Regions from separate parts of the Mesorhizobium sp. M0152 genome, predicted to be linked through region 4. Evidence: predicted binding sites of a transcription regulator. Region 4 holds the regulator's gene; each other region holds the start of a gene.

Region 1 (7,997 bases), on a different contig from region 4:
AAAGCGGGCAGTGTGGCCGGATATGGCCAGGCGCTCAAACTCTCCAGCGAGTTTATCGCCGGAGTAGTGGTGGGTGCCGGCATCGGCTGGATCATCGACCGGCTGGCGGGGACATCGCCATGGGGTCTGATCGTGTTTCTGCTGCTCGGGTTTGGCGCCGGCGTGCTCAATGTCATGCGTTCGGCGGGCGTTGTTGCTGAATTCGGGCAGGGCGACAGATCGCGCCGTGACCAGGACGACACGAAATGACCGCCCTTCATGTGCGGCAATGGTAACGAGGCCGCACGCGGCATTGACGGGGATTGAAAGTGGCAGCTGACAAGGTCGATCCGATCCACCAGTTCCATATCAACAAGCTGATACCGATCGAGATCGGCGGCTATGACCTGTCATTCACCAATTCGGCGCTGTTCATGGTCGCCACCGTGGTCGTCGCGGCGGCGTTCCTGTTCCTGACCACGTCGAGCCGCAGCCTTGTTCCCGGCCGGCTCCAGTCGGTCTCCGAAATGGCCTACGAGTTCGTCGGCAACATGTTGCGCGATGCCGCCGGAACCCAGGGCATGAAGTTCTTCCCCTTCGTGTTCTCGCTGTTCATGTTCGTACTGGTCGCCAACCTGCTCGGCCTGTTCCCCTATTTCTTCACCGTCACCAGCCACATCATCGTCACTTTCGGCCTCGCTGCCCTGGTGATCGCCACCGTCGTCGTCTACGGCTTCATGAAGCATGGGTTCGGCTTCCTGAAACTGTTCGTCCCGCATGGCGTGCCGGTGTTCCTGCTGCCGCTGGTGGTGCTGATCGAGGTCATCTCCTTCGTGTCGCGCCCCGTCAGCCTCTCGGTTCGTCTGTTCGCCAACATGCTGGCCGGCCACATCACGCTGAAAGTGTTCTCTGGGTTCGTCGTCAGCCTCTCCGCGCTCGGCGCGGTTGGCGTGGCGGGCTCGGTGCTGCCGCTGGCCATGGCCGTGGCGCTGACGGCGCTTGAACTGCTGGTCGCCTTCCTGCAGGCCTACGTCTTTGCCGTGCTGACCTGTATGTATCTCAACGACGCCCTGCATCCCGGGCACTGATCGAAAATTTCCGGCCCAAGAGTTTCCAACCTTGCCGCCGGAATGGAATAACAACGGAATTTCAGATCCAAAGGAGTTGAACAAATGGACGCAGAAGCAGCAAAGTACATCGGCGCTGGTATCGCTTGCCTGGGCATGGGCGGCGCGGGCATTGGCCTCGGCAACATCTTCGGCAGCTACCTCTCGGGCGCGCTGCGCAACCCGTCGGCCGCCGATGGCCAGTTCGGCCGTCTGATCTTCGGCTTCGCCGTGACCGAAGCTCTTGGCATCTTCTCGCTTCTCATCGCGCTTCTGGCCCTGTTCGGCTGAACCTCTGCGTTGATTGGACAGGCCGGCCGCGAAAGCGGTGGGCCTGATATCAGGGAATAGTCCATGTTCGTGACATCTGCCTTCGCGCAAGAGTCCGCGCCATCAGCCGACACCAGCCACGCTGCGACGGAAGGCGAAACGCATTCCGGCACCAGCGTGCCTGCCGAAGCGCACGGCACGTTTCCGCCGTTCGATCCTGCGACCTTCCCGTCGCAGCTTCTGTGGCTGGCGATCACTTTCGGGCTGTTCTACCTCTTCCTGAAACGGGTCGTGATGCCGCGCGTCGGCGGCATCATCGACGTCCGCAACGATCGCATCAGCCAGGACCTCGACCAGGCAGCCAAGTTGAAGGGCGAGGCCGACGCCGCCGTTGCTGCCTACGAGCAGGAACTGGCGGAGGCCAAGACCAATGCCAATTCGATCGGCCAGCTGGCCAACGATGCGGCCAAGGCCGAAGCCGAGACCGCGCGCAAGAAGGTCGAGGCCGCGCTCGATGAAAAGCTTGGCGCGGCCGAAGCGCGTATTGCTTCCATCAAGGCCAACGCCATGAAGGAAGTCGGCGGCATCGCCGAAGACACCGCCTCGGCGATCGTCGAGGCACTGGTCGGCGGCAAGGCCAGCAAGGCCGAGATCGCGGCCGCGGTCAAATCCGTGGCCCGGTGAGGAGCGCATCATGGACGCCACATCTCTAGCAACGCTCTGGGCAACGATTGCCCTGGTCATCTTCCTGGGCGTCGCCGTCTACATCAAGGTGCCCCGCATGATCGCGAAGGCGCTCGACGCCCGCGCCGCCAGGATCAGCAACGAACTCGACGAAGCGCGCAAGCTGCGTGAAGAGGCCCAGCAACTGCTCGGCCATTACCAGCGCAAGCGCAAGGAAGCAGAGCAGGAGGCCGCCGACATTGTCGCGGCCGCCAAGCGCGAGGCCGAACTGCTCGCCGCCGAAGCGCACAAGAAGACCGAGGACTACGTCGCCAGGCGCACCGCGCTTGCCGAGCAGAAGATCGGTCAGGCCGAGCGCGAGGCGATCGGCGAAGTGCGCGCCAGCGCCGTCGACATCGCCGTCGAAGCGGCACGCACGCTGCTCGCCGGCAAGATCGACGCCAAGGCCGGAGCGGAGTTGTTCAAGGCTTCGCTCGCGGACGTGAAGGCAAAGCTCAACTGAGCCGATCGCGTCAGGAATTGAAAAGGCCGCCCGGGAAACCTGGCGGCCTTTTTTGTTTCGGCTGGGATGATCTCCCCCCTCGAGGGGGAGATGTCGCCGAAGGCGACAGAGGGGGTCGGTACGTCCAGGCGCAACCTCTTATCCGGCAAAAAAGGATGTCGGCGCTTCACGCGCGGCGCCCCCCTCTGTCCTGCCCGTCCTCCGCAGCAGCTGCGCTGCAGCTACGGAGGGTGGACCGGACATCTCCCCCACGAGGGGGGAGATCGGCTGTCATCGCCGCTTTCGCCAATCTTCTCAGCTCAATCGAGCCCGTCGAAGCTCTCTTCTTCCACCACTTCCGTCCCGCCGAGCCTGAACGGTGCGAACGACACGCGGTGCAGCCGGGCGACCGGCCCGTGTGCTTCGATCGCCGTGCGATGCCGGACAGTGGCGTAACCCATGTGGGCCTCGAAACCATAGCGGTCGTGATGATTGCCGCAGCCGCACATCATGCGGTCGCGCATCACCTTGGCCACGATGGAGGCGGCCGCGATCGACTGCGAGCGCTGATCGCCCCTGATCAGCGCGCGCCCGGCGCAAGGCAGTCCGGGCGGCACGTCGCGGCCATCGGCGAGCGCGAGCTTCGGCTGAACCGACAAGCCGACCAGGGCGCGGCGCATCGCCTCCAGGCTGGCCTTCAGTATATTGCTGCCGTCGATGCCTTCGGCGCTGATCGACGCCATCGAAACACCCTGCGCTGAACCGAGAATGCGCAGGAATAGCGCCTCGCGCTGCAAATGGCTGAGCCGCTTGGAATCGTCTAGGCCTTCGGGGATGTTGGAGGGGTCGAGCACCACCGCCGCGGCGACCACCGGCCCGGCGAGCGGGCCACGGCCGGCCTCGTCCATCCCGGCCACCGGCCACAGGCCTTCGGCCATCGCCTTCGTCTCGAAGGAGAAATCGGGTTTCTCGACGATTTCGAAGAGAGGCGGAGAATCAGAACGCGCGCGAGCCATGTTGCGGCGAGGTTCGCATCGGCTCCGATTCTCCGCAAGTCCCTCCGGGTCGGGTGGGGCGCCGGACCGGGAGGGCACCGTCTGCAGGCCGGGGCAGGCCGGACGGGATTCAACAAGCGAAAGGCAAGTTTAGAGCAGCATCAACTGCTCCTGGTCCTTTCCGGCCGCGACGAACTGGTCGGTCCTGAGCGTGCGCCGCTCGGCATTGAGGCCGAGCCGCTTGGCGGTGATCTCGAAGCGCCGGCCGATCTGCCAGGCGTAGGGACCGGCGCCCTTCATGCGCTTGCCCCATTCCGAATCGTAGTCCTTCCCATCGCGCATCGAGCGGATCAGCGACATCACGTGACGGTAGCGGTCCGGATAATGGCGCAGCAGCCAGTCCTTGAAGATCGGGCTGACCTCCAGCGGCAGGCGCAGCACGACATAACCCGCCTCGCGCGCGCCGGCGGCACGGGCCGAATCGAGGATGCGCTCCATCTCCTGATCGGTCAGGCCAGGGATGATCGGCGCCACCATCACCGAAGCCGGAATGCCGGCATCCGAAAGCTGACGGATCGCCTCCAGCCGCTTGGTCGGCGTCGAGGCGCGCGGCTCCATGGTGCGCGCCAGCATGCGGTCGAGCGTCGTCACCGACAGCGCCACCTTGGCGAGCCCCCGTTCGGCCATGCGCGACAGTATGTCGATGTCGCGCGTCACCAAAGCGGATTTGGTGACGATGCCGACCGGATGGCCGCGCGCCTCCAGCACTTCGAGGATCTCGCGCATGATCCGGTATTGCTTCTCGATCGGCTGGTAGGGGTCGGTGTTGGTGCCGATGGCGATGGTGCGCGGCTGGTAGCCGTCCTTCGACAATTCCTTGTCGAGCAGCCTTGCGGCATCCGGCTTGGCGAACAGCTTGGATTCGAAATCGAGGCCCGGCGACAGGCCCATGAACGAGTGCGTCGGACGCGCGAAGCAATAGACGCAGCCATGCTCGCAGCCGCGATAGGGATTGATCGAGCGATCGAAGGAAATGTCGGGCGATTCGTTGCGGGTGATGATGGTGCGCGGCTTCTCGACCTGCACCTCGGTCTTGAACGGCGGCAACTCCTCCAGCGAATTCCAGCCATCGTCGAAGACATGCCGGCTGACCGGCTCGAACCGGCCGGAGGGATTGATGCCCGCCGACCGGCCGCGGTTGCGGTCCGGACGGATACGCACGCCGCTCTGTTCGATCATCGCGTTGGCCATCTCGGCTCTTCCTGCTCCGAAAGCCGCGATGTCGGCGCGCACGATCTGTTCCATCTTCGCCCGCTCCCAGGGACTGTCCATGTTGTGTCGGATTGCTCTGTTCATGAAAATAATCCTATCTCATGGATGAGAACAAAGCAAGAACTTTTTAATGCTGCCTTGCAAAAACTGGCGTCCGGCACGGCTTTCCGCTATTCGGCTACCAATGCTCAGTGTTCTCATCGAAACCCGCAATGACGAGGAGGCTCTCGCCCGAACGCTCGCCTCGCTGGTCGGCGGTGCGGTGGAGGGCGTGGTGCGCGAGGTCATCGTCTGCGATGCCGGTTCCACCGACCAGACGCATCGCGTCGCCGAGCATGCCGGCTGCCATTATGTGGCGAGTGGCGGCGTCGCTGCCGGCATCCGGCAGGCCAAAGGCGACTGGCTGCTCATCCTGGAGCCCGGCGCGCGGCTGGCGGAGGGCTGGATCGACGCCGTCATCGCCCACACCGCCAGGCAAACCATGGCGGCGCGATTCTCGCGGGCGCGCGGCAGCCGCATGCCGTTCCTGGCCCGGGTCTTTTCCGGAAACCGGGCCCTGGCCGATGGACTGGTGATCAGCAAGCGGCAGGCTGCCTCGCTGTCGAAGAACGCCGCCAGCGCCGAGGCGCTGGCGCGCGGCCTGGCGACGAAGCGGCTCGACGCCGAGATCTGGGTGGCGCCACCGAAACAGGGCGCGCGGAAGTGATTTTTTGCAACTGCACACTCTGTTGTGCATTGCACAAAATCTGACGGGAGGTTAGCGTCTCAGTCAGGCGGGTGAAATTTGGGTTTGGGTCATGCCGAGCGGTGGGCATCGATGCGCCATCGGTGCCGCTCTCATAACCGAGGACCCTATGAACCTTTCATCCCCCGACAACTCCGGTACCGCCAGTCTCGAGGCAATTGCGCGCAATGGCAGCCTGCTGCGCCGTATCGCCGTTCGCATTCCGACCTACCTGAAGGATTTGCGCGAAAATCCCGCCTGGCTGCCGATGTTCGTCCTGGCCCGCACCATGCCCGGGCGGCGGATGCACTGGCTGGGCGCAAAACGCGCCCGTCCGGCCGACAATGCGGGGGATACGATGTTCGCCGGCGTCGAGCGCAAGGCGGCGGTCGATGCGCTGCGCTCCGACGGTCTGTTTTCAGGCTTGGTCCTGCCGCCGGAAATCCATCAGGAGATCGCGAATTTTGCCCGGCGCACGCCTTGCTTCGGCAATTTCGACCGCCGTCTCGAGTTCATGCCGGACGAGCATGCCGAAGCCGAAAAACGTTTTGGCCGGCCGCTGCTCAGCGGGCATTATTTCGAACGTGTTCTCGACTGTCAGGCGGCACTCGCCATACAGCGCGATCCGCTGCTTCTCGACATCGCCGCGCATTATCTCGGCGGCCAGGCGAAACTCATCACCACGCGCGTCTGGTGGAGCTTTCCGACCGGTGCGGCCTCGGACGCCGACAAGAACCTTGCCTCGCTCGGCAAATATCATTTCGACCTCGACGATTGGCGGATGCTGAAGTTCTTCTTCTACCTGATGCCTGTCGATGCTGGCACCGGTCCGCATGTCTACGTCAGGGGCAGCCACAGGCGCCGCAGCCTCAAGCATCAACTGACGCTTCTCGTCGGCCATCCAGCCGAGGATGTGCTGAACGTCTACGGCGATGAGAGCCCGGTGACGCTGACCGGCGAGGCTGGGCTGGGCTTCGTCGAGGATCCGTTCGGCTTCCACATGGGCACCGTGCCGGCGCGCACGCCGCGGCTGATGATGGAAGTCGGCTTCGGTGTTTCGCGCCCCTCGCGCCGACGCTTTCACGGCGAGCCGGTCATCCGCTGAAACCTTGCGTCCGGGGACGCAGACCGGCGCTACGGAGCCGATTTGCCGCGCCGCAGATGCTCGTTTAGGCGCGGCATGATCTCGACGAAATTGCAGGGCATATGGCGATAGTCGAGCTGCGCCTTCAATATGCCGTCCCAGGCGTCCTTGCAGGCCCCGGGCGAGCCCGGCAGCACGAAGACGAAGGTGGCGTTGACGACGCCGCCGGTCGCCCGGCTCTGGATCGTCGAGGTGCCGATCTTGTCGTAGGAGATGCGGTGGAACACTTCCGAAAAGCCGTCCATGCGCTTTTCGAAGATCGGCTCCAGCGCCTCCGGCGTCACGTCGCGGCCGGTGAAGCCGGTGCCGCCGGTGGTGATGACGACATCGATCGCCGCGTCCTTCGACCAGCCGAGCACCTTGTCGCGGATCTTTTCGCGGTCGTCGGTGACGATATCGCGGGCGGCCAGGATGTGGCCGGCCTCGGTGATGCGGTCAGCCAGCGTCTGGCCGGATTTGTCGTCGGCGAGGCTGCGTGTGTCCGACACGGTCAGCACCGCGATGCGCACGGGAACGAAGGAACGGCTTTCGTCAGTTCTGGCCATCGGCGCCCTCCGATGCGATGCTGCGCGTCGCGGCGACGAACCAGTCGGGCTGGCGGGCGCGGATCTCGGCGGCCGCGCGCTTGGCGACGTTGCCGGTCTCGAACAGGCCGAAGCATGTCGCGCCCGACCCCGACATTCGCGAAAACCCCGATCCAGCCTTGTTCAGCCATGAAAGTGCCCTGCCTATGGCGGGCTGTAGCGCAAGAGCTGCCGGCTCAAGATCGTTGCGGGTGATCTCCAGCCAGTTGCGCAGGCTGTGAAAATCGATGCGGCGCGGCAGCGGCGGCAGGCCCTCATTGTCGCGCCGCGACAGCGCGTTGAATATTTCGGCCGTCGAGACGGGAGTGCCGGGATTGACCAGCACCAGCCCCAACGCCGAAAAATCCGGCACGATGGACAGCTCGTCGCCAATGCCGCGCGCGACCAGCGGCTTTGCCGCCAGGCACATCGGCAAATCGGCGCCAAGCGAGAGGCCGATCCGCGCCAGCGCGGCGTCATCGATGTCCAGGCCCCAGGTCTCGGCCAGCCCGCGCAGCACCGCCGCCGCGTCGCTCGACCCGCCGCCGACGCCGGAGGCAACCGGCAGGTTCTTTTCGAGCTTGATCGAAACCGGCGGCGTTCTCTCTGGTCCAGCCTGTTTTCGCAGGGCGTCGCGCGCCTGGAGCACGAGGTTGGCGGCGTCGAGAGGAACCGTCGGCGCGTAGCGGCCGGAAACGGTGAAATCGTCGCCGTCGGCAAGCGCGATCTCGACCCGGTCGCCGAAACGCGTGAACACCGCCAGGCTTTCGATCAGGTGA
Region 2 (7,997 bases), on a different contig from region 4:
CCTTTGATCGAGCGCTGATAGCGATCGCCGTCGGCGCACGCGGGATACGGCGGAACAGGCGCGGCAAGCGTGGCCGCAGAAACGCCCAGACGCCGACGAGCACGAAAAGCCAGAAGGCAAGCCGCGCGAGCTGGATGAGATCGAGCAGCTTCAGCAGGTCGATCAGCGACAACCAATAATCGATGACCGGATTGGCGGCGCCGAACAGCGCCAGGAAGACGGCGCCCAATGTCAACGGCATCGCCCAGACGGCGATCGCCGCCAGCCGGACGCGGCGCCGGCTGAACCGGCGCGCCGTCTTGCGCCAGCGGATGAAATCGGCGGCGAACCGGAACGGCATCGCCAGCAGGAAAAGCGCGATCTGGCCGGCAATGCCGGCAGTGCGGTGTCGCAACCGCCCGCCGAGCGAAAGCGCGAAGACGATCATGGCAACAAGCGCTGTTGACACCGACAAGGCGCTTACAGTCTCGGCAAGCGGCAGCAATGCAACAAGCAGCGCAAGGGGCTTGGTCCAGAGCCTGCCGTCGCTGAAGGCTGCTGGATGCACAGCCACGACCGCGGCGGCAATCAGCATGGCGAACAGGAAAACCGTGATGCCGACGGGCTGGCCGTAGAACAGAAAATCCGCAAGTGCTGCCAGCAGCACGGCGGAACCGAGGCGGCTGCAATAGCTCGGCGGGGCGGTGAACAAGGATGTCATGACCTGGTCTTCCCCGTGGCTTGCAACCGGATGATCGGCGGGCGCTTGCCGGCAATGGCTGAGATCGCGGGTTTCGCTGGCGGCGGATCGATCAGCCACCAGCTTTCGCCGCGCAGCCGGCAAGGCAGGGACGGTGTTTTGCTCGCTTTTGCATGCCGCCTGTCTCGCAGGCGGGCAGGGAAGCGATGCGGCGGATCCGAGGAGGTTTTCCGCAAGCCTGTGCAGTTTTCGTGCAAAGACCAAAGCTGCCGATCTCCCCACTTGTGGGGGAAGGATCGAGGCTTCATTCCAGTTCAGGTTCCTCTCCCCCGTCGATCGGGGGAGAGGTGGCTCGGCGAAGCCGAGACGGAGTGGGGGTCGACCGTTCATCGACTGATTGCCGCTTGCCTGGAGTTTTCTTGCTCGCCGGGTTTGTGTCTGTCTTGCGGCGGCTGCGCGTTGGGCGAATGGCTTCCCCCACTCCGTCGCTGCTTTGCAGCGCCACCTCTCCCCCCTCCGGAGGGAGAGGAAGGGCACCAACGTTGGCGAGCCCGCGCTTTTCCTCTCCCCTCCCGCACGCTTGCCTCCACCCGCCACAGGCGGCATAGATCCGATATGACCGATACCTACCGCCCGCGCCGCTCGGTGCTCTATATCCCAGCCTCCAGCGACAAGGCGCTGGCCAAGATCGCGCAGCTTTCCTGCGACGTGATCGTCATCGACCTCGAGGATGCCGTCACCCCGGCCGACAAGATCGCCGCCCGCGAAAAGCTGGCGGGGATTTTCGCCGCCCGTCCAGTTGCCAGCCACATTAGCCGCGGTTGCGAGATGATCGTGCGTGTCAACGCGATGGCCAGCGAATGGGGCGCCGCCGACTTGCTGGCCGCCGCCAACTGCGAGCCGGACGGCATTCTTTTGCCCAAGGTCGACACGCCGCGCGACCTGCTCGAGGCCGGCGATGTGCTCGATGATAATTTTGCTCCGGACAGCGTGAAATTGTGGGCGATGATCGAGACGCCCAAGGCGCTGCTCAACATCGGCGCCATTGCCGAACTTGGTCGCGACCCAGCATCCAGATTGGCTTGTTTCGTTGCCGGAACGAACGATCTGGTCAAGGACACCGGCGTGCTGGCGACGCCCGACCGCCGCTATATCGTGCCGTGGCTGATGCAGATGGTGCTGGCCGCGCGGGCCGGCGGTATCGACATGCTCGACGGCGTCTCCAACGATTTCCGCGACCTCGATGCTTTCGCCCGCGAATGCACGGAAGCCGCCGCCATGGGCTTCGACGGCAAGACCCTTATCCATCCGGCCCAGATCGAAGCCGCCAACCGCGCCTTCGCGCCATCGGCGGAGGCGGTGGCCGAGGCGCGCCTGGTGAAAGACGCCTTTGCGCTTCCGGAGAACAGCGGCAAAGCTGTGCTTGCGCTGAATGGCAGGATGGTCGAGCGGCTGCATCTGGTGCAGGCCGAAAAACTGCTGGCGAAGGCGGCCGCCATCGGCCAATGATTGAGCATGAAAACGGCAATCGGTTTTCGGAACAGATCATGCTCGACCCAAGGCCGCTCGTTCTTCACGACAGGGACTGAAAAATGAAACTCTACCGCTTTCTGACCGCCCAGGACGATGCCAGCTTCTGCCACAAGGTGACGGCGGCGCTGAACAAGGGCTGGCACCTGTTCGGCTCGCCGACCTATGCCTATGACAAGAAAGCCAAGTCCATGCGCTGCGGCCAGGCGGTGGTCAAGGATGTCGAGGGTCAGGAATACGGGCCGGATACCAAGCTTAGCGATTGGTAGCTTTCGCTGAAGCTTAGGACCTTATTCCACCGCCTCTTCGATCTTCTCCATATCATCGTCCGACAGGCCGAAATGATGCCCGATCTCGTGGATCAGCACATGGGTAACGATGTCGCCCAGCGTCTCTTCGTTTTCGGCCCAGTAGTCGAGCATGGCGCGGCGATAGAGCGTGATGCGGTTCGGGCCTTCGCCGGTCTGCGGGTTCCAGCGCTCGGCAATGCCGCGCCCCTCGAATAGGCCGAGCAGGTCAAACGGCGTTTCCAGCGACAGATCGTCCATGATTTCGTCGGTCGGGAATTCGGCGATCTGAATGACGATCTCGCCGGTCAGCTTGCGAAAATCCTCCGGCAGATGGGCGTAGGCCTCCAGCGCCAGGAACTCCATTTCCTCCATCGAAGGCGAAAGCTCGTCGTGCCAGGTGCGTGTTTTGTAGATGCGGGCCATGCGGTGTCCTTTGATCCGGCATATAGGCTTTCAGGCCGGACTCGGCAAATGACGCGGCTGATGCACCCGCAGCCTGCACGCCAACAGGAATAAATTCTTCAGGACTCTGCTTGACTCTTCCGGCGCCCTCTGGAATCTATAGGGAACATAACAGGAACAATTGAGTGGAAGCTGACCGTCATGGCGATGACCGCCGTGGCGCGGGAGACTGTTTTTGCCCTGCGCCGCCAGATCGCGAAAATCGAGGGAACGCTGCCCGAGCGCCTGCAGGTGCCGGCCGGCGCGAACCCTGATGCCGATGCCAACAGCGATGTCACAATCGTCCGGCGCGGCGTGGCGGCGGCCTTGCCGGATGCGTTCCTGCCCAGCGGCGTCGAGCGGCTCGATGCCGCCCTGAGCGGTGGTTTGCCGAAAGCCGCCTTGAGCGAAATCCATGGCACGCAAACCCGCGACGCCGGAGCCGTCGCCGGTTTCGCGCTGTCGCTCACCAGCCTGATCCTCAGGCAGGCACAAGGACTGCCGGTGCTGTGGATCGGCACCACGGAGATTTTCCGGGAGGCGGGCTTTCCCTACGCAAAAGGGCTTCATGCCTCGTTCGGCATCCAGCCGGAGCAATTGCTGTTCTCCGAAGCGCCAAAACTTGTCGATGCCCTGTGGATCGCCGAGGAGGCCGCCCGCATGACGGCGCTTGCCGCCGTCATCCTTGAAATCCGCGGCAATCCGCAGCGGCTGGACCTGACCGCGACGCGCCGGCTGCATGCCCGTGCGCAGGCGGCCGGCCGGCCGGTGTTCCTGTTGCGGCAGGCATCCGAGCCCGAACCGACGGCGGCGCCCGTCCGCCTCATCGTCGCGTCGGCGCCGGCAGTGCCGCGCGACACGGTCGCCGGGCCGCTTGCCGGCTCGATCGGCCGCCCGGCCTTTACCATCACCATCGGCAAGAGCCGCACGGCCCTGCCCGGACAATTCACACTGGAGTGGAACCCCGATGAACGCGCATTCGACGAAAGAAGGGACGAGGAAGGACGGAGGGAACGCGCCCAGAAAGAATGGGCAGAGAATCCTGTCCCTGTGGTTTCCCTATCTGGCAGTGGAAAGGCTCCTGCGGCAGCGTCTGGGGCGATCCTGGCGTTCCCGGCCGTCGGATCATCTTCCGCTGGTGATCAGCCACCGCCAAGGGAACGCGCAGCGCATTTCAGCCCTCGACGAGCGGGCTGAGGCGCTGCACCTGAAGCGCGACATGGGCATTGCCGATGCGCGCGCCATGCATCCGTCGATCGACGTCGCCGAAGCCGATCCGGAGGCCGACCGCCGCCTTCTCGAAGGCCTTGCCGACTGGTGCGACCGCTACACGCCGCTGGTGGCGCTGGACGCAACCGACGGCCTGTTTCTCGACGTCACCGGCTGCACCCATCTTTTCGGTGGTGAGCGCGCCATGCTGGACGACATCCTGTCGCGCTTCTTCCATCAGGGTTTCGATGTCCGCGCCGGGCTTGCCGCGACACCGGGCGCGGCCTGGGCGGCGGCACGCTTCTCCGGTGACCGCATCGTCGATAGCGGCGAGGAGGAAGCGCTGCTCGCACCCTTGCCGCTGGCCGCGTTGCGCATCGAACCAGCGATCCGCACCAGCCTGGAAAGCGTCGGCCTGCGTACGGCGGGCGCCGTTATGGCGGCGCCGCGCGCGCCACTCGCCCGCCGCTTCGGCGCCTCGCTGCTTTTGCGCCTCGACCAGGCGCTTGGCCATCTCGACGAAGCGGTGTCGCCGCGCCTTCCCGTCGCGCCGCTTTCGGTCGAACGCCATTTGGCCGAGCCCGTCACCCTGACCGAGGATATCGAGCGGCTGGTGGGCATGCTAGCGGCGACATTGAAGACCGACCTCGAGCGTCGCGGCGAAGGTGCCAGGACGCTGGCGCTGCTGCTCTTCCGCGTCGACGGCGCCGTCAGCCGCATCGCGCTTGGCACCTCGCGGCCGATGCGCGAACCCATGCTGATCCAGAAGCTGTTTCATGAACGGCTGGCCGCGCTCGAACAGGATATCGATGCCGGCTACGGCTTCGACCTGGTACGGCTTTCGGTGCTGTCGGCCGCCGCCTTCGACATGCAGCAGGCCGACCTTGCCGGCGAGGTGACCGACGACGGCGCCGATATCGCGCTGTTCGCCGACCGCATCCGCGCCCGGCTCGGCGAGGGCGCGGTTCTCAGGCCGGTCGTCGTCGAAAGCCATCTGCCGGAACGCGCCGTCGTCACGATCCCCTTCACCGAAGCCCCGCGCCGCACCACGCCGCCGAAAAAGCCGGACAGGATACAGGCACCCACGACTATCTTCCCGCCGGAGCGGCCGATCCGGCTTTTCCGCTCGCCCGAACCCATCGAGGTGCCGGTCACCGAAATGCCTGAGGGGCCGCCGCTGAACTTCCGTTGGCGGCGCGCGCTCTACCGGGTGACGCGTGCCGAAGGGCCGGAGCGCATCGCCGCCGAATGGTGGCGCGAGGCGCCAAGCGACGAAGCGGCATCGACGCGCGATTATTTCCGCATCGAGGATGCCGACGGCCGCCGCTACTGGCTTTACCGGCAAGGCCTTTACGGCGGTTCGCAGCTGCCGCCGCGCTGGTTCCTGCATGGGGTTTTCGCATGAACGCGCTGGCCGTCATTCCCTATGCCGAATTCGGCATCCAGTCGAATTTCTCCTTCCTGCGCGGCGCCTCCAAGCCGGAGGAGCTGGTGGTCGCGGCCAAGCTTCTGGGCTTTTCAGCGATCGGGCTCGCCGACCGCAACACGGTGGCGGGCGTGGTACGCGCCTGGCAGCAGGCCAAGGTCGAAAAACTCTCCTATCATCCCGGGTGCCGGCTGGTTTTCTGCGACGGCACACCCGACATCCTCGCCTATCCCCAGGACCGCAAGGGTTGGGGACATCTGTGCCGCATGCTCACCCAAGCCAATCTGCGCGTTGAAACCGAGAAGGGCGCCACGCTTCTTCAGCGCGGCGACCTCTTCGAATGGGGAGACCTGATGTCGTTGGCGGTCCTGCCCAACCTGACGGCGGGCGCGGAAGATGTCCTCGACCTGCTTCGCGATCTCAAGGACCGCTTCGGCAGGAGCCTGCGCCTTGGCATCTCGCCCGATTATGCCGGCAATGACCGTTTCCGGGTCGAGCAGGCGGCGGCGATGGCCGAGAGTGCCGGCATCCCGCTGATGGCGACCAACGACGTCCTCTACCACACGGCCGAACGGCGTCCGTTGCAGGACGTGCTGACCGCGATCCGCCTCAACACGCCCGTCGCCGAGGTCGGGTTGCAGCTGGCCGCCAATGCCGAACGCCACCTGAAGCCGCCCCTGGAAATGGCGCGCCTGTTCCGCCGGCATCCGCAGGCGTTGGCCGAGACGCTGCGTTTCGGGGAAGAGTTGACCTTCTCGCTCAGCGATCTCCAGTACAATTATCCCGATGAGCCGACGGAATCCGGCCTCGGGCCGCAGGCCGAACTGGCAAGATTGGCAAGGGAAGGAGCGGTCAACCGCTATCCGGCCGGTGTCCCCGAATCCGTGACGAAGCGCATCGAGGAAGAGCTCGCTCTGATCGAGCGCCTCAACTACGCCCGCTATTTCCTGACCGTCTACGACATCGTCAAGTTCGCCCGCAGCCAGGACATTCTCTGCCAAGGCCGTGGGTCGGCCGCCAATTCGGTCGTTTGCTTCTGCATCGGCATCACCGAAGTGGGACCGGAGAAAATCAATTCGCTTTTTGAGCGCTTCATTTCCGAGGAGAGAAACGAGCCGCCTGACATCGACGTCGATTTCGAGCACGAAAAACGCGAAACCGTCATCCAGTACATCTACGAGAAATACAGCGGCAAGCGCACGGCCCTTGCGGCAGCCGTCATCAGCTATCGCGGCCGCTCGGCGCTACGCGAAGTGTCCAAAGCGATGGGCTTGTCCGAGGATGTCAGGGCGTCACTGTCCGGCTCGATCTGGGGTTGGTCGACCTCGGAGCTTGGCGAGAAGGAAGCCCGGGCCGGAGGGCTCGATCGGAGCGATCCCATATCGCGGCATGTGATGGAACGGGCCAACGAGATCATGGGCTTTCCCCGTCACCTCTCCCAGCATGTCGGCGGCTTCGTCATCACCAGGGACCGGCTCGACGAGATCGTGCCCATCGTCAAGACGGCGATGGACGAGCGCAAGATGGTCGAATGGGACAAGGATGATCTCGACGCGGTCAAGATCCTGAAAGTGGACGTGCTGGCGCTCGGCATGCTGACCTGCCTGAAGCGCGCCTTCACTTTGCTCACGAACCACTATCCGAAGGCAAGGGACCCGTATGGACAACCCTATGTGCTCGCCACCTTGCCGGACGAGGATTCTCGCGTCTATGACATGATCTGCCGCGCCGACACGCTCGGCGTCTTCCAGATCGAATCCCGCGCCCAGATGTCGATGCTGCCACGGCTCAGGCCGCGCGAGTTCTACGACCTCGTCATCGAAGTCGCGATCGTGCGCCCGGGCCCGATTCAGGGTGACATGGTCCACCCTTATCTGCGCCGCCGGCAAGGCAAGGAAGAGGCCGAGTATCAAAAGCCGGAGCTGGAAGCGATCCTCGGCAAGACGCTTGGCGTGCCGCTGTTTCAGGAACAGGCGATGAATATCGCCATCGTCGCTGGCGGTTTCAAACCTGGCGAGGCTGATGAATTGCGCCGCGCCATGGCCACCTTCAAGCGCACCGGCACGATCGGCAATTACCGGCGGCGCATGATCGACGGCATGGTCGGCAAGGGCTACACCAAGGACTTCGCCGAGCGCTGCTTCAAGCAGATCGAGGGCTTTGGCGAATATGGCTTTCCCGAAAGCCATGCCGCCTCCTTCGCGCTGCTCGTCTATGCCTCCTGCTGGTTCAAGACCTTCTATCCCGACGTGTTCTGCGCCGCGATCCTGAATTCGCAGCCCATGGGTTTCTACCAGCCGGCCCAGCTCGTGCGCGATGCGCGCGATCATGGCGTCGATATCCGCGACGTCGACGTCAACTTCTCCGCCTGGGACTGCACCTTGGAAAAAGCGCCTTTCGAGCCGGCCAGGATCCTTCCGCG
Region 3 (7,997 bases), on a different contig from region 4:
TGGCGCACCACCGCCTTCAGCACATCGGCGCGTGGATCGCGCACGCGGTAGATGCGATGGCCGAAACCCATGATGCGTCCGCCACGCGCAATCTCGCCGCGCAGCCAGCCGGCTGCGTCGCCATGCGCCTGGATGGCATCGAGCATCTCGATGACAGGGCCGGGCGCGCCGCCATGCAGCGGCCCCTTGAGCGCGCCGAGGCCAGCCAGCACCGACGACGTCAGCCCGGCCTGCGTCGAGGCGACGATGCGCGTGGCGAAGGTCGAAGCATTGAGGCCGTGGTCGCAGACGGTCACGAGGTAAGTGTCGAGTGCCTTTGCCAGAGCGTCCGTTGGCACCGAACCCTCGAGCATCCTCAGCATATCGGCGGCATGATCGGCCTTCCCATCCGACGCGACCGGCTGCTCGCCGCGCTGCAGGCGCAAGAGGGCCGGCGTCAGCACGGCGGGCGCCGCGATCAGCCGAAGCGTATCCGCCAGCGTCTCGCCGTCCGGCAGCAGCGCCATGCCGGCGCGCATGGCGCTGTAGACGTCGAGTGGCGCCAGCAGGGGCAGCGAAGGCAGGAGCCGGTCGAACACCTCGACGCGCGCCTGGCCCAGTCTCGCGGCCAGCTCCGCATCGCCGGGAAGGTCATCGAAGAAGCCGTCGAGAAGCAGGCGGACGACCTGCGGATAACTCCATCGCCCGGCCAGTTCCGGCAGGGAGTGCCCCCGGATCGTCAAGCGGCCGCCCAAGCCCATCCACGTCGGACAGCACTGTTTCCGCCGCCACCACATCATCGAGCCCGGTTGCCATGGCCTTGTCTCCTTGAGCTTTTCCGAGTTCAAGAATAAGGGTGGGCAATACAAGCATCAATCTTGATCAATAGAATCAATCTGAGAGCCGATATGTCCGAATGGCTGTCGCGGGACGAGGCACTGAAACGGCTCAAGGTGCGGCCGCAGACGCTCTACGCCTATGTCAGCCGCGGGCGGATCGGCATGCGACCCGACCCGATCGATCCACGCCGAAGCCAATATCGCGCCGACGATATCGCCGCACTGGCGACCCGCCGGGCGCGCGGACGAAGCCCGTCTGCCATCGCCGAAAGCGCCATTGCGTGGGGCGAACCGTCGATCGTCACCGCGATCTCGACCGTTTCGCACGGACGCCTTATCTATCGGGGCCGAGACGCGGTTGCATTCTCGGATACGGCCACGCTGGAAGAAACCGCCGCCTTGCTCTGGGCCCTGCCTGGACCGGTGGTTTTCAAGGCACAGTCGTCGGATGCGTCCCAGCAAGTCGGCCGAATCTCGGCGTTTACGCAACTTTCCACGCTCGCCGGTCAGGGGCGGCCTTCGCTCGGACGCAGCGCCGTCTCGCTGTGCGCCGATGCCGCGCACGCCGTGGATGCGCTGGCGCAATCGCTGGGCGCAGTAGCCGGCGTAGCTCCTGTACACCAGCGGCTGGCGCAGGGCTGGTCGCTGGGTGCGACGGGAGCGGAAGCGATCCGCCGCGCCCTTGTTCTCCTTGCCGACCACGAACTCAATGCGTCAACCTTCGCCGCGCGCGTCGCGGCCTCGACCGGGGCGTCGCCCGCCGCTTGCCTGCTGGCGGGTCTGGCGACACTTTCCGGCCCGCGGCATGGTGGCGCCGGCGAGGCAATGATGCAACTCGCAGACGATGCGGCGCGGCACGGCGCCGAGACGGCGATCCGGCTCTGGCTCGGCCACGACCGGCCGTTGCCGGCGTTCGGCCATCCGCTCTATCCCGAAGGCGACCCCCGCGCCACGGCGCTTTTGGCGGCCATCGACACCACCGACGAGACATTGAGATCGCTCGAGATCGCCGCCATTGCCGCGACCGGCGCCCGCCCGAACGTCGACTTTGCCCTGGCGGTGCTGACGCGCAGCCTCGGTCTGCCGCGCGATGCGCCATTCCAGTTGTTCGCGCTTGGACGCAGCGTTGGCTGGGCCGCCCACATGGTCGAACAGGCGGTGAGCGGCGGCAGCATCAGGCCGCGCGGCCGCTATGAGGGATTGTTGCCGTAGGATCGGGAGAAAAGCGCTACGCGCTCACGACATCGTATCGAGCTTGCGCTGCATGGCGGCGATCTGGTTCTTCAGTTCCTGAAGATCGTCGGGCTTTTCCGGCGTTTCCTTCCTGGCCGGTTCGGCCGCGGGTGCGGCCGGCGCCGGACCTGCTGGCGGGAACGGCGTGAATAGCCGCATCGCGTTCTGGAACATTTCCATGTTGCGGCGCGTCTGCTCCTCCAGCGCCTTGATCGGCGTCGTCATCTTCATCATGTCGAGCGGCGACTTGCCGATGGCACCCTTCATCTGCTCGCGGAACCGCTCCTGTTCCTTGGAGAAGGCGATCATCGACTGTTCGAGGAAGCTCGGCACGATCATCTGCATCTGGTCGCCGTAGAAGGCGATCAGTTGGCGCAGGAACGGGATCGGCAGCATGTTCTGCCCATCCTTGTTCTCCAGTTCGAAAATGATCTGGGTCAACACCGGATGCGTGATGTCGTCACCGGTCTTGGCGTCCTGGACCGTGAACTCCTCGCCCTTCTTGACCATCTCGGCAAGATCCTCGAGCGTCACATACGTGCTGGTGCCCGTATTGTAGAGGCGGCGATTGGCATATTTCTTGATAATGATCGGATCGTCTTTTGCGGCCATCTGCATCCTCCCCGGACACCGGCGTGCCTGAGTAAGCAGCCGGTAACGATTGCGCCTTTTTCGAAGGATATGCGCAAAAGCGTCATAATTCCAAGCAGTTTGTGCAGTGCGGGATTATTTATCGCTGCATGGCCGGGGCAATATGCTGCGCAGCAGTGGCACGGTTCCTGACAAGGCGATGCGAGACCCGCTTGCGGGGCATGGGCGCCATGCCGATTTCCGGTTTGACTTGAACCGTGGAAACGGCAAGAAAAGTCGCCAACAACGTCCAAAACACGACAATTCGAAGTCCGGAGAAGAAAATGTCCTCTGCCAACGCCATCGTCATTGCCAGTGCCGCGCGCACGGCCGTCGGGTCTTTCAACGGCGCCTTTGCCGCCACCCCGGCGCATGAACTCGGTGCTGTCGTCGTGCGGGAACTTCTGTCGCGCGCCGGTGTCGAGCCGGCTGAAGTGGACGAAGTAATCCTTGGTCAGGTGCTGACCGCGGCCCAAGGCCAGAACCCGGCCCGCCAGGCATCGATCATCGCCGGCCTGCCCAAGGAGACCACCGCATGGGGCCTCAACCAGGTTTGCGGCTCGGGCCTGCGCGCCATTGCTCTCGGCATGCAGCAGATCGCCACCGGCGATGCCAAGGTGATCGTCGCCGGCGGCCAGGAATCGATGTCGCTTTCGCCGCATGCCCAGCACCTGCGCGCCGGGGTCAAGATGGGCGACTACAAGATGATCGACACCATGATCAAGGACGGTCTGTGGGATGCCTTCAATGGCTATCACATGGGCAACACGGCCGAAAACGTCGCCCGCCAATTCCAGATCACACGCGACGATCAGGACCAGTTCGCGCTGGCTTCGCAGAACAAGGCCGAGGCCGCGCAGAAGGCCGGCAAGTTCAAGGACGAGATCGTTGCCTTCACCATCAAGGGCAAGAAGGGCGACACCATCGTCGACCAGGACGAATACATCCGTCATGGCGCCACGATCGACGCCATGAACAAGCTGAAGCCGGCCTTCGACAAGGACGGTACCGTGACCGCCGCCAACGCTTCCGGCATCAATGACGGCGCCGCCGGCGCGCTGCTGATGAGCGAGGCGGAAGCGGCCCGACGCGGCATCACGCCTCTGGCGCGCATCGTCTCCTGGGCGACCGCCGGCGTCGATCCGCAGATAATGGGCACCGGCCCGATCCCCGCCTCGCGCAAGGCGCTGGCCAAGGCCGGCTGGTCGGTCGGCGATCTCGATCTGGTCGAGGCCAACGAGGCCTTTGCCGCGCAGGCCTGCGCCGTCAACAAGGACATGGGCTGGGATCCCTCGATCGTCAACGTCAATGGCGGCGCCATCGCCATCGGCCATCCGATCGGCGCTTCGGGTGCCCGTATCTTCAACACGCTGATCCACGAGATGCGCCGCCGAGGCGCCAAGAAAGGCCTCGCCACACTCTGCATCGGCGGCGGCATGGGCGTCGCCATGTGCGTCGAAGCGCTCTAAAAGAAGAAGTGAATAGCGAATAGGGAGTAGCGAATAGGGGAAGAATGGCGTCAGCGCGGCGGGACATCAAATCCCTACTCGCTATTCGCTACTCCCTATTCGCTCCTCCGACCCAAGGGAGGACATATGACCAAGGTTGCAATCGTCACAGGCGGATCGCGCGGGATCGGCGCGGCGATCTCGATGGCGCTGAAGAGCGTCGGCTATGCGGTTGCCGCGAACTACGCGGGCAACGACGAGGCGGCGGCGAAATTCAAGGCCGAGACCGGCATCCCGGTCTACAAATGGTCGGTCGCCGACTACGATGCCTGCGCCGCCGGCATCAAGCAGGTCGAGGCCGATCTTGGTCCCATCTCGGTGCTGGTCAACAATGCTGGCATCACCCGCGACGCCATGTTCCACAAGATCACGCGCGAGCAGTGGAAGGAGGTTATCGACACCAATCTCTCGGGCGTCTTCAACATGACGCATCCGCTGTGGAGCGGCATGCGCGACCGCAAGTTCGGCCGCGTCATCACCATTTCCTCGATCAACGGCCAGAAGGGCCAGGCCGGCCAGGTCAACTACTCCGCCGCCAAGGCCGGCGACATCGGGTTTTCGAAGGCGCTCGCGCAGGAAGGCGCTCGCGCCGGCATTACCGTCAACGTCATCTGCCCTGGTTACATCGCCACCGAAATGGTCAAGGCGATCGACGAGAAGGTGCTCAACGAGCGCATCATCCCGCAGATTCCCATCGGCCGGCTCGGCGAGCCGGAAGAGATCGCGCGTTGCGTCGTCTTTCTTGCGTCCGAGGATGCCGGCTTCATCACCGGCTCGACCATTACGGCCAATGGCGGCCAGTATTTCGCCTGAGCAATGCTCCGGCAACGCAAAGCGACAAACGGGCGGGAAAAACAGGTTCCGTTTTCATGGCGGCTAGGTCGCCTGGAGGCCGCGCCGCCATGCGATGATCCAATCCGGCACGCAAAGGTTAATGGCGGCCGCGCCGCCTGTGCGAAACTTGTTTGCAATCCTGTGGATTCTCGGTGGATAAGCTGTTCGAAACACAAGATGTTGGGGTGAACAGATCGGGAATATTCCGGCCATCCCGATTCGTCGCCATTTCGTTCCGGCTTTGAGCGCAACGTTAACGACAGCGGCCGGAATCGCCCACAAATTCCTTAACGCGGATTAGGAAAGATCAACAATTTCATAATGTTGGTTCGGCACGCCCAAGCCGCCGCGATCGCTTATCGGCAAAAGTTAACGACAGGGCTCGCCAAGCATGAAACGGGCCAGTTCGACGATTCAGCATGTGGTGAGACTCGTGCCCGCCAAATCCACATATAGCCGTGAACAAAACCTGAATCTCGGCGAGTCACTGATTCGTCGCCGATTCGTTCCAGACTCGTTCCAACTGTTAATCGGCACCCAATCGGGAACTTGACACGGACGCCTTCTGAGCCCTGCCGGAACATTCCGCTTTCGCTTCGCGCCCGAAATCCCTATGTGTCGCCTGTCATACGCGCCACCCAGGGCGCGCTCCCGACAACGAGAGACCAGAAAGCCCTATTTCCAGGTCAATGAACATCCAGCCGAAACACACCGAGCCGCTGATCCTGACCGGTCGCGACGTGACCGCCGTTCTCGGGCCGACCAACACCGGCAAGACCCACCTCGCCATCGAGCGCATGGTGGCGCATGAGAGCGGCATCATCGGCCTGCCGCTCAGGTTGCTCGCCCGGGAGGTCTATACCCGCGTCTGCGAGAAAGTCGGGGCCCACAAGGTTGCGCTGATCACCGGCGAGGAGAAGATCCAGCCGGCGGGCGCCAGATATTCGGTCTGCACCGTCGAGGCTATGCCGCGCGAGACCGACGCCGCTTTCGTCGCCATCGACGAGGTGCAACTGGCTGGCGACCTCGAGCGCGGCCATATCTTCACCGACCGCATCCTGCATCTGCGCGGCCGCCAGGAAACGCTGCTGCTCGGTGCCGCCACCATGCACGGCATTTTGCAGCGCCTGCTGAGAGGCATCTCTGTAGTGACGCGGCCAAGGCTGTCGCATCTCGCCTATGCCGGATCCAAGAAGCTGACCCGCCTGCCGCGGCGAACGGCGATCGTCGCCTTCTCCGCCGACGAAGTCTATGCCATCGCCGAACTGATCCGCCGCCAGCAGGGCGGCGCCGCCGTCGTGCTCGGCGCACTCTCGCCGCGCACCCGCAACGCCCAGGTGGCTTTGTTCCAGTCCGGCGATGTCGACTATCTCGTCGCCACCGACGCGATCGGCATGGGCCTCAACCTGGATCTCGACCACGTCGCCTTTGCCCAGAACCGCAAGTTCGACGGCTACCAGTATCGCAATCTGACCGCGGCCGAGCTCGGCCAGATCGCCGGGCGCGCCGGACGCCATTTGCGCGACGGCACCTTTGGCGTCACTGGACAGGTCGATCCGTTGGACGAGGAACTGGTCAAGAAGATCGAGAGCCACGATTTCGATCCGGTGAAGGTGCTGCAGTGGCGCACCGCCCGTTTCGATTTCGCCAGCCTCGACGCGCTGAAGCGCTCGATCGAGACCAACGCGCCGGTCGAGGGGCTGACGCGCGCGCTGCCGGCGGTCGATGCACAGGCGCTTGAGCACCTGTCGCGTGACGAGGACATCCGCGCGCTTGCCACCGACGCCAAACGCGTGGCGCTGTTGTGGGAGGCCTGCGCCTTGCCCGACTACCGCAGGATCGCGCCGGCCCAGCACGCCGACCTCATTGCGTCGATCTACCAGGACCTTGCCCGGCATGGCCATGTCGATGAGAATTACATGGCCGAGCAGGTGCGCCGCGCTGATACAACGGAGGGCGATATCGACACGCTGTCGCACCGCATCGCCCAGATCCGCACCTGGACATTCGTGTCGAACCGGCCCGGCTGGCTGGCCGATCAGGCACACTGGCGGGAAAAGACGCGCGAAATCGAAGACAGATTGTCGGATGCGCTGCATGAGCGGTTGACGAAACGCTTCGTAGACCGCAGGACTTCCGTCCTCATGCGGCGCCTTAGAGAAAATACCATGCCTGAAGCCGAAATCAGTCCTACCGGAACCGTCCTCGTCGAAGGCCATCATGTCGGCGAACTGCAAGGGTTCCGCTTCACCGCCGACCAGACCGCCGGCGGCGAAGACGCAAAGGCCGTGCGCACCGCCGCGCAAAAGGCGCTCGCCGCCGAATTCGAGGCCCGCGCCGAACGCTTCGGCGCCTGCGCCAACGGCGACCTCGCGCTCGGCTCGGACGGCACGCTGCGCTGGATCGGCGCACCGATAGGCACGCTGGTTTCCGGCGAAGACGCGCTGAAGCCGCGCCTGGTGCTGCTGGCCGACGAACAGCTCACCGGCCCGGCGCGCGATAAAGTCGCGGCACGCGCCGAACGTTTCGTCAATTTCCAGGTCGAAACCCTGCTGAAGCCGCTGGTCGATCTCAGGAATGCCGAGCAGATTTCCGGCATTGCCCGCGGCATCGCCTTCCAGCTGGTCGAGAATTTCGGCCTCATCAACCGCCGCGACATCGCCGAGGAGATGAAATCGCTCGACCAGGAAGGCCGCGCCGCGCTTCGCCGGCTCGGCGTGCGCTTCGGCGCCTACCATGTCTTCGTGCCGGCGCTGATCAAGCCGGCACCCGCCGGATTGGTGACCTTGCTGTGGGCGTTGAAGAACGACGGCAAGGACAGACCGGGCTTCGGCGACGTCGTTCATGCGCTGGCCTCCGGCCGCACATCGGTGGTCATCGACCCGACCTTCGACAAGACATTCTACAAGCTTGCCGGATATCGCAATCTCGGCCGCCGCGCCGTGCGTGTCGACATTCTGGAAAGACTGGCGGA
Region 4 (7,997 bases):
AGAAACCCTTTCTTGTCCGGTTTCCTGAAGCTTGGCCAGCGCCTCCGATAAGTCATAGGCGTCCACTTCTTCGAGGAGTCGCTGGGCGATCGGGATCAACTCTGCTGCAGATTTCTCGAGTAGACGTTTTTCCGCATATTTAAATTTGCTTTTGAATGACTCCTCTCGATCCCCGTCCCGTAGCACAAGACGACTGCAGAGGGACGGCACCTCGTTGGCGCTGAAATCGGAAATCGCACCTGCCAATGCATTTCTAAGTTGCTTGACTGCTGCCGACGGATATTGCTGCGTTGATTGCTGTTTCACCTGCACCCATTCTCCGTTCAATTTTTATGCGAGCTGAGCAGCAGTGACAGTCGACGTCAGTCTGCCGGCTTGGCTAAAGTGGATCGGCTTCGCTCTGACGCTATCAGCATCCTTGTTAGCGGCACCGGACAATAGCCATCTTGTGTGCTGTTGCCGAGGTTAACGCGCTCGCATTGAGGCTCTGCCACATCGGCTCGATAAAGACACTACGCATGCCAAGGCACTCGTCCGCAGGAGATGCCGCTTTCCAGTATTGCGCTCACTACATCAAAGGCAGCTTACGCCTCTATAGGACTCTAAGCGGACGGGAAGGAAGCGGCCCGACTACGCCGACAGTTGAGTGTGCCAGGAGCGGCGGCTTTCGGGAAGCCGTCAGTGAGCTTGGAACGACGGAGATAGGTCGTTTGCCGACGGCTGCTTCACATCGCGCCGGATTCTGATTCAGGGCTCACCATGAACCTGACTGACCTTGAATGGCGGGGGATCAAGCCGCTGCTACCCGGCAAAAGAGGGGCAAGATCATTGCCTCGGTCGTTCCCGAGGCGGCCTCACAACCAAAATCCATGCTCTTGTCGACGCCCAAGGTAGGTCGACCAAGCTGACGCTCACCGCAGATCACATGAGTGACATCGCCTCCGCAGTAGACTTGATCACGGATTTGCCCGAACGTGCCATGCCGCTCGCCGACAAGGGTTAAGTCACCGCCGTCTTGACCGCGAAGCGCGCGTCCTGCCAGGCGCCGGTGCGCAGGATATCCTCCAGCACCTCGACAGCCTGCCAGACGTCCTTGTAGCCGACATAGAGCGGCGTGAAACCGAAGCGGATGGTCGAGGGCGCGCGAAAATCGCCGATGACGCCGCGCTCGATCAAGGCCCGCATCACCTGGTAGCCATGTGGGTGGATGAACGACACCTGGCTGCCGCGCGCATTGCCGTTGCGCGGGCTTTCGAGTTCGAGGCCGTAGGCGCCACACCCGGCCTCGACAAGCTGGATGAACAGATCGGTCAGCGCGATGCTCTTCTTGCGCACCGCCGCCATATCGACCTCGTTCCACAGGTCCAGCGCGCCCTTCAGCGCCCGCATCGACAGCACCGGCTGCGTGCCGCACAGGAACCGGCGGATGCCGGTGCCGGCCTCGTAGCCCTGTTCGAAGGCGAACGGCCGGGCGTGCCCCCACCAGCCGCTGAGCGGCTGCCTGATATCACCATGGTGCCGTTTGGCTGCGTAGATGAAGGCCGGCGAGCCCGGACCGCCATTGAGATATTTGTAGGTGCAGCCGATGGCGAAATCGGCATTCGCGCCGTCGAGTTCGACCGGCAAGGCACCTGCCGTGTGGCAGAGATCCCATACGATGAGCGCGCCGACCTGATGGGCCTTGCACGTCAGCGCTGCCATGTCGCGCAACTGGCCGGACTTGTAGTTGACGTGATTGACCAGGATGACGGCGACATGCTCGTCGATCAGGTCTTCGATATCAGGCGCATCGACACCTTCCAGCCGCAGCACCGTGCCCGGCCGTGTCGAGGCCACGCCTTCCGCCATGTAGAGATCGGTCGGAAAGCTGTCGCCCTCGGCGACGATCACCGACCGGTGCGGCCGCATGCCGAGTGCGGCATGCAGCACCTTGTAGATGTTGATCGAGGTGGTATCGCAGACCACCGTCTGGCCGGTCGCGGCGCCAATCAGCCGCCCGAGCTGGTCGCCGAGTTCGACCGGCATGTCGAACCAGCCGGCGGTGTTCCAGGCACGGATGAGATCCTGCGCCCATTCCTGTGTCGCGGCCTTGTTCAGTTCCTCGAAGACGGCGGGAGAAGCAGCACCCAACGAATTGCCGTCGAGGTAGATCACCCCTTCCGGCAAGACGAAGCGATCGCGCATGGCACGCAGCGAATCCGCGGCGTCCATCGCCTCGATCGCTGCCAGATCGGGAATTTTGCTCATGGTCACGATGTTCCTCGTTGAAAAGAGTGCGCCTGCGGCCGGGGCAAGGGCTGGTTGAAATCAGGCGTCAGGTCGCAACCAAGCTCCTCAGCAGGCGCGACAGAAGGGCGGACAGGTAGGGAACCGCGATCATCATCGTGTACTCCTGTCCGCGTTTGGCGAAGACCGGCCGCCCTTGTCGGGCGCATAGAGGCGCAAGAACAGGGTGAGCGCCCTGTTCGATCTTTGCTCGATTTCCGGCGCAGGCAGTTCCTCCAGGACCCCGACAATCCGACGAACCTGAAGATCGCCGATCAAGAGACGGACATAGATGTCGGCAGCTTCGGCAGGATCGTCACAGGCGATCAGGCCGTCCCGACTTGCGGTTCGAAGCAGGTCGCCAACAAGCGGCATTATGGTGTTGCGGCCGAATTGCGCGATCGATTGGCCAAGCGTGCCTGTATCGTTGACGTCGCCCGCTGCGGCACGATTGAGCGCCACCGCCTTGTCGCCCGTCACCAGGGTCAGCAAGACCGGCCCTAGCAAGCCCAGGGTTTCGAGGGGATCGCGAGCCTGGTGAAGGGCGTCCTCCAGCAGCTTCCTTGCCTCTCCCGCATTGGCTTCGATCAGGGATCGAAACAGCACCTGCTTGTTGCCGTACCAGTTGTAGAGGGTTTCGTTCGACGCCGATGCCCGCTTGGCGATGGCAAGCAGGGACGCGCTTTTGTAGCCGGTTTCCCGGAGCACCGCATAGGCGGCATGCTCTATCCGTGCGCGGCGCGCTGCCTGCTTCGGCGTGATCATTCATGTTCCTCCGCGCAAACCGTATACTCCTATACGGTTTCGTCAAGCGAGCGGGAAGCAACGAGCAAAAAGGCGGCCCTTCGCGTCCTACGGTGCCCGGCCGCTTTCTGGCATGCAGTTGGCATTTTGGCTTCGTTTCGTTCACGAGCGACGGAGGTTTTTCGACCCGCCGAAACGCACCCGGCATTTGTCGGCAACACAGCTTGCGGGATTATGCCAAAAGTGAGATCGATCGGTCCACGGGCCATTAACCGAAACAATTTCAATGGGCCCGAGCGCGCGTCGACGGAGGACCGCGCCTTTGGGATGCCGGTTGCGAGCGGCTACTTCGTTTCCGCAGCCTTAACAAATTCATTAAACTTTAAACAGTTGCGGAACACAACTGGAACAGATAGTGTTTGTTCTGGGTTTGTTTTTCTGATTCTGATTCAAACCCGTTGTTCAATGTCTTGGGGGCCGCCATGCTGACACGCAAGCAACATGAACTGCTGATGTTCATCCATGAACGACTCAAGGAAAGCGGCATTCCGCCCTCCTTCGACGAGATGAAGGAAGCGCTCGATCTCGCTTCCAAGTCCGGTATCCATCGGCTGATCACGGCGCTGGAGGAGCGCGGCTTTATTCGCCGGCTGCCCAACCGGGCGCGGGCGCTGGAAGTGCTGCGGCTGCCGGATTCGATCGCGCCGGGCCTCAATGCGGCAAAAAAATTCTCGCCAAGCGTCATCCAGGGCAGTCTTGGGCAAGGCAGCCTCGGCCGCCAGATCAAACCGGCGCAATCGCGGATGTCATCGGCTGGCAATGACGACGATGCGGTTTCCGCGGTATCGATCCCGGTGATGGGCCGTATCGCCGCCGGTGTGCCGATCGATGCCATACAGCATCAGACGCATTCGATCTCGGTGCCGCCTGACATGATCATGGGTGGCGAACACTATGCGCTCGAGGTCAAGGGCGACTCGATGATCGAGGCCGGCATCTTCGACGGCGATACCGTCATCATCCGCAACGCCGACACGGCCAGCCCTGGCGAAATCATCGTAGCGCTGGTGGATGAAGAAGAAGCGACGCTGAAACGGTTCCGCCGCAAGGGAGCTTCGATTGCTCTCGAGGCAGCCAATCCCGCCTATGAAACGCGCATTTTCGGGCCAGACAGGGTCAAGGTGCAAGGCAAGCTGGTCGGGCTGATCAGACGCTATTGAGGCGGCTGCGGTTTTACCGCTGGCTTGTCGGGTTTGTTGTAGGGCGGCAGCCCCCTCGCCTCGCGTGAAAATTTGCGTTGCGTGTGCCAAGGCCGGTATGGGCTGTCCACGGCGAAGCTGATTGTCGCTGGTGCGATCGCCGATTGGCGGTCGAAGAAGACGGCCGCACTGCCTTTGCGGGCGAGTTGCCGCTTGGTGACGACAAGCACCAGCGGGTTGTGACAGGGGTCATATGCCGTTGCATCATTGATGACGATCAGGTCGGCGAAACCGCAGGCTTTCCACGCATCCTTGCGGTCTTCGACATGCGCTATGATTGCACCCGATGAGTGCCTGGCGAGACAGACGCCTGATATGCAATAGAAAGGTGATCCCGGCGGCAGCCCGATGGAATCGGCGATGTCGAATTCGCCGTCTCCTTCGGTGAAGATTTCCGGCACGACGATGGTTTCGGATGTCAGGGCGCGTTTCCAGTTGTCGACGGTGAATTCGTTCGGGCGTGCCCGACTGACCGCAAGTTCGCCGCCGCCGATCGGCAGTGCGACCAGCCGCGCATCCTCCGAGATCAGCACATCCGGCGTGCGCGTATCGCCGACGATCAACAGACCGGCGAGCGCGAATGGAAGTGCTCCAAGCCGCAGCCATGTCGTTGCCATTGTCGCGATGACGAGGGCAATGGTCACCAACAGCACCGACTGCTGCGAAATCAGCCCGACGGCATCGACCGGCGAACGCTCGGAAATCCAGCTTGATATGGCGATCATGACAGTCAACCCCTTGCCCATCAGGTAAAGGGACGGCCCATCCAGCCCGAACGGCATCAACAGTGCACTGGCAACGGCCAGGAACATCACGAGCGTCACGATCGGCATGATGGCCAGATTGGCGAACAGGCTGAGCGGCGACACGCGCTGAAAATGCCAGATGGCGAAAAGTGCCGTGGCGCCGCCGGCGATGATCGACGTCATGGCAAGTCCGCCGGTCGCCAGCAGGAGTTTTCGCGTCAGGAAACCCGGCAGGGATCGCTTCGGCGGTGGCGGTCTGGTCTTTCCCGCACGGTGATCCGCCCAGCCGGCATAGGCGCCGACCAGCGCGGCGGTCGCGGCGAAAGACATCTGGAAACTCGGGCCGACCACTTCATGCGGCGACACCACGATGACGGCGATCGCCGAGATCGCCAGGTTGCGCATGGTCAGCGCCGCCCGATCGAACAGCACCGCGATCAGCATCACCGCCAGCATGATGAAGCTGCGCTCGGCGGCAACGACGACGCCCGAGATGACAAGATAGGCGGCAATCGAGCAAAGTGCCGCCACGGCGGCGTATTTCTTGACCGGCCGACGCGCTGAAAAATCCGGGAACAGGGCAAAGACGCCGCGCAGCAGGCCCATGATGGTGCCTGCGACCAGCGCCATGTGCAGTCCGGAAATGGAGATGATGTGATAGATGCCAGTACGGCGCATCGCTTCGTTGATTTCGTCAGGAATGCCGGCGCGCACGCCGACGATCAGCGCCGCGGCGATCTCGCCTTCGGCACCGCCGACAATGTCCCTGATGTGATCGGCGATGCCTTCGCGGGCGGTTTCCACCGCCGAGGAAAGGCGGGCCGACAGCGGCATGCCATCGTCACCTGTGGCGACGATTTTTGGATTGCCGAGAAAGAACCCGCTGCCGCCGATGCCCGCGAAATAGCTGTCGAAGGAGAAGTCGTAGCTGTCCGGCCGCACCGGGCCTGTCGGCGGAAGCAGCTTGGCATAGCCGGTGACCAGGGAACCGGCGGTCAGTTCGGCCGGTATCTTGCGTGCCGACAGCCGGACGCGCTCCGGCGCATAGCGCAGTATCGGCCGGGCGGTCGACATCACGTCGATGGTCAATCGGATGCGGCCAGTCTCCATCCGGTCGACCGAAACGACACGGCCTGTCACTTGCGTCGAGATTTCGGAGCCCAGCATCCGGGTCGCGGTCCGCCACGTCTCGACCTTCGCGGCAAGCAAGCCAGCCGCGCACAGGAACGCCGCCATGAGGCACAGGTGAGTTTTGGGCCAGGAACGCGAGACCAGAGCTAGGAGCCCCGTCAGCATGACCAGCGCCACAAGTTTCGCAAGGTCAGGCTCCGCCGCGAGCGAAAAATAGCCGATTGCTCCGCTCGCCAGACAGACCGGCACCAATAGGAAACCTATGCCGCGGTCGAGTTCCAGAGCCGCCGCCGTTGCAATGTCGCGGCGCAGGCGCGGCAGTGAAACCCGGCCGATCCGCCGGCGCACGCGCACAATCCTTCCGGCGTCCGTGGGCGGAATTGGCGCTGGGATATCCACCGGCAACGGTTGCCTGCCGGGAGCCTGCACGAGCGGCGATAACGACGGCAGCGGAACAGGCTGGGGCGTTGCAAACAGGGACCGTTCGCTGACGCCGGCAACAGCATCCTCGCCCTGATCCGAGCTCCAGCCTCGTCCAGCCATCGGGTCTGCCCCTTGCGCCCTCGACACCCTATGCTACATGAACGCGCAACGCGCGAAAGCCCGCGCACCGCACCCCGCTTCAGATGGTTTCCGAGAGCTCCATGTCCGACAAGGTCGTCACCCGTTTTGCCCCTTCGCCCACCGGCTACCTCCACATTGGAGGCGCGCGCACGGCGCTGTTCAACTGGCTGTACGCGAAGCACACCGGCGGCACGATGCTGCTGCGCATCGAGGACACCGACAGGGAGCGTTCGACCGAGGCTGCGACCACGGCCATTCTCGACGGGCTTTCCTGGCTTGGCCTTAGCTGGGACGGCGAGCCTGTGTCACAGTTCGAGCGCGCGCCGCGCCATCGCGAAGTGGCCGAGGAGCTGGTGCGCATGGGCAAGGCCTATTATTGCTATGCGACGCCCGCCGAGCTGGAGGCGATGCGCGAGGCAGCGCGGGCCAAGGGCCTGCCGCCGCGCTATGATGGCCGCTGGCGCGACCGCGATCCGTCGGAAGCGCCTGCCGGCGCCAAGGGCGCAATTCGCATCAAGGCGCCCACGGAAGGCGAGACGGTGGTGCACGACCGCGTCCAGGGCGAGGTACGCTTTCCCAACAAGGATCTCGACGACTTCATCATCCTGCGCTCGGACGGCAACCCGACCTACATGCATGCCGTCGTCGTCGACGACCACGACATGGGCGTCACGCATATCATCCGGGGCGACGACCACCTGACCAATGCCGCTCGCCAGACGGTCATCTACGACGCCATGGGCTGGGACGTGCCTTCGATGTCGCATATTCCGCTGATCCATGGTGCCGACGGCGCCAAGTTGTCGAAGCGGCACGGCGCGCTCGGCGTCGAGGCCTATCGCGCCATGGGCTATCTGCCGGAGGCGTTGCTCAACTACCTGGCGCGCCTTGGCTGGAGCCATGGCGACGACGAGATCATGTCGATCAAGGACATGATCTCCTGGTTCGATATCGGCGACGTCAACAAGGGCGCGGCCCGCTTTGACTTCGCCAAGCTGGAGGCGTTGAACGGCGTCCATATGCGCCGCATGGATGATGCCGAGCTGTTCGACATCTTCATCGCCACCCTGCCCTATCTCGAAGGCGGTCCGGCGATGGCCGCGCGCCTCGACGACCGCAACAAGGCGCAGCTGCTGGCCGCAATGCCGGGCCTGAAGGAGCGCGCCAAGACGCTGGTCGAGCTCGTCGACGGCGCAGCCTTCCTGTTTGCGGCGCGGCCGCTGCCAATCGACGACAAGGCGGCGCTTTTGCTCAACGCCGATGCCCGCAAGATCCTGCGCGGCGCTCA

Evidence for each region. The regulator LexA, encoded in region 4, represses DNA repair genes until DNA is damaged. The targets are predictions, from matches to a motif close to TGTTCNNNNTGTGTTCNG.
Region 1: NKJ26_RS10705 (PA0069 family radical SAM protein) is a predicted target of LexA. The motif match lies at 4,895-4,912, and genes of this name have one in related genera.
Region 2: NKJ26_RS12810 (ImuA family protein) is a predicted target of LexA. The motif match lies at 3,064-3,081, and genes of this name have one in related genera.
Region 3: NKJ26_RS11720 (helicase-related protein) is a predicted target of LexA. The motif match lies at 5,528-5,545, and genes of this name have one in related genera.

Annotation. Positions count from the first base shown of each region.
Region 1 covers NZ_JAMYTH010000007.1:225,069-233,065, forward strand. The annotation lists gene NKJ26_RS10675 (AtpZ/AtpI family protein) at 1-249, shown strand, start outside; gene NKJ26_RS10680 (F0F1 ATP synthase subunit A) at 309-1,067, shown strand; gene NKJ26_RS10685 (F0F1 ATP synthase subunit C) at 1,152-1,376, shown strand; gene NKJ26_RS10690 (F0F1 ATP synthase subunit B) at 1,440-2,039, shown strand; gene NKJ26_RS10695 (F0F1 ATP synthase subunit B) at 2,050-2,541, shown strand; gene rnhB (ribonuclease HII) at 2,841-3,536, opposite strand; gene NKJ26_RS10705 (PA0069 family radical SAM protein) at 3,666-4,820, opposite strand; gene NKJ26_RS10710 (glycosyltransferase) at 4,972-5,493, shown strand; gene NKJ26_RS10715 (hypothetical protein) at 5,642-6,616, shown strand; gene moaB (molybdenum cofactor biosynthesis protein B) at 6,646-7,200, opposite strand; gene NKJ26_RS10725 (4-(cytidine 5'-diphospho)-2-C-methyl-D-erythritol kinase) at 7,187-7,997, opposite strand, start outside.
Region 2 covers NZ_JAMYTH010000010.1:14,292-22,288, forward strand. The annotation lists gene NKJ26_RS12790 (DUF4153 domain-containing protein) at 1-700, opposite strand, end outside; gene NKJ26_RS12795 (HpcH/HpaI aldolase/citrate lyase family protein) at 1,295-2,188, shown strand; gene NKJ26_RS12800 (DUF1737 domain-containing protein) at 2,272-2,478, shown strand; gene NKJ26_RS12805 (metallopeptidase family protein) at 2,500-2,922, opposite strand; gene NKJ26_RS12810 (ImuA family protein) at 3,103-4,137, shown strand; gene NKJ26_RS12815 (DUF6504 family protein) at 4,079-5,554, shown strand; gene NKJ26_RS12820 (error-prone DNA polymerase) at 5,551-7,997, shown strand, end outside.
Region 3 covers NZ_JAMYTH010000008.1:190,189-198,185, reverse strand. The annotation lists partial or broken gene NKJ26_RS11745 (citrate synthase/methylcitrate synthase) at 1-795, opposite strand, end outside; gene NKJ26_RS11740 (citrate/2-methylcitrate synthase) at 888-2,030, shown strand; gene phaR (polyhydroxyalkanoate synthesis repressor PhaR) at 2,055-2,663, opposite strand; gene NKJ26_RS11730 (acetyl-CoA C-acetyltransferase) at 2,966-4,150, shown strand; gene phbB (acetoacetyl-CoA reductase) at 4,277-5,002, shown strand; gene NKJ26_RS11720 (helicase-related protein) at 5,713-7,997, shown strand, end outside.
Region 4 covers NZ_JAMYTH010000001.1:179,436-187,432, reverse strand. The annotation lists gene NKJ26_RS00895 (abortive infection family protein) at 1-312, opposite strand, end outside; gene kynU (kynureninase) at 1,000-2,247, opposite strand; gene NKJ26_RS00880 (TetR/AcrR family transcriptional regulator) at 2,380-3,030, opposite strand; gene lexA (transcriptional repressor LexA) at 3,492-4,229, shown strand; gene NKJ26_RS00870 (ComEC/Rec2 family competence protein) at 4,223-6,688, opposite strand; gene gltX (glutamate--tRNA ligase) at 6,790-7,997, shown strand, end outside.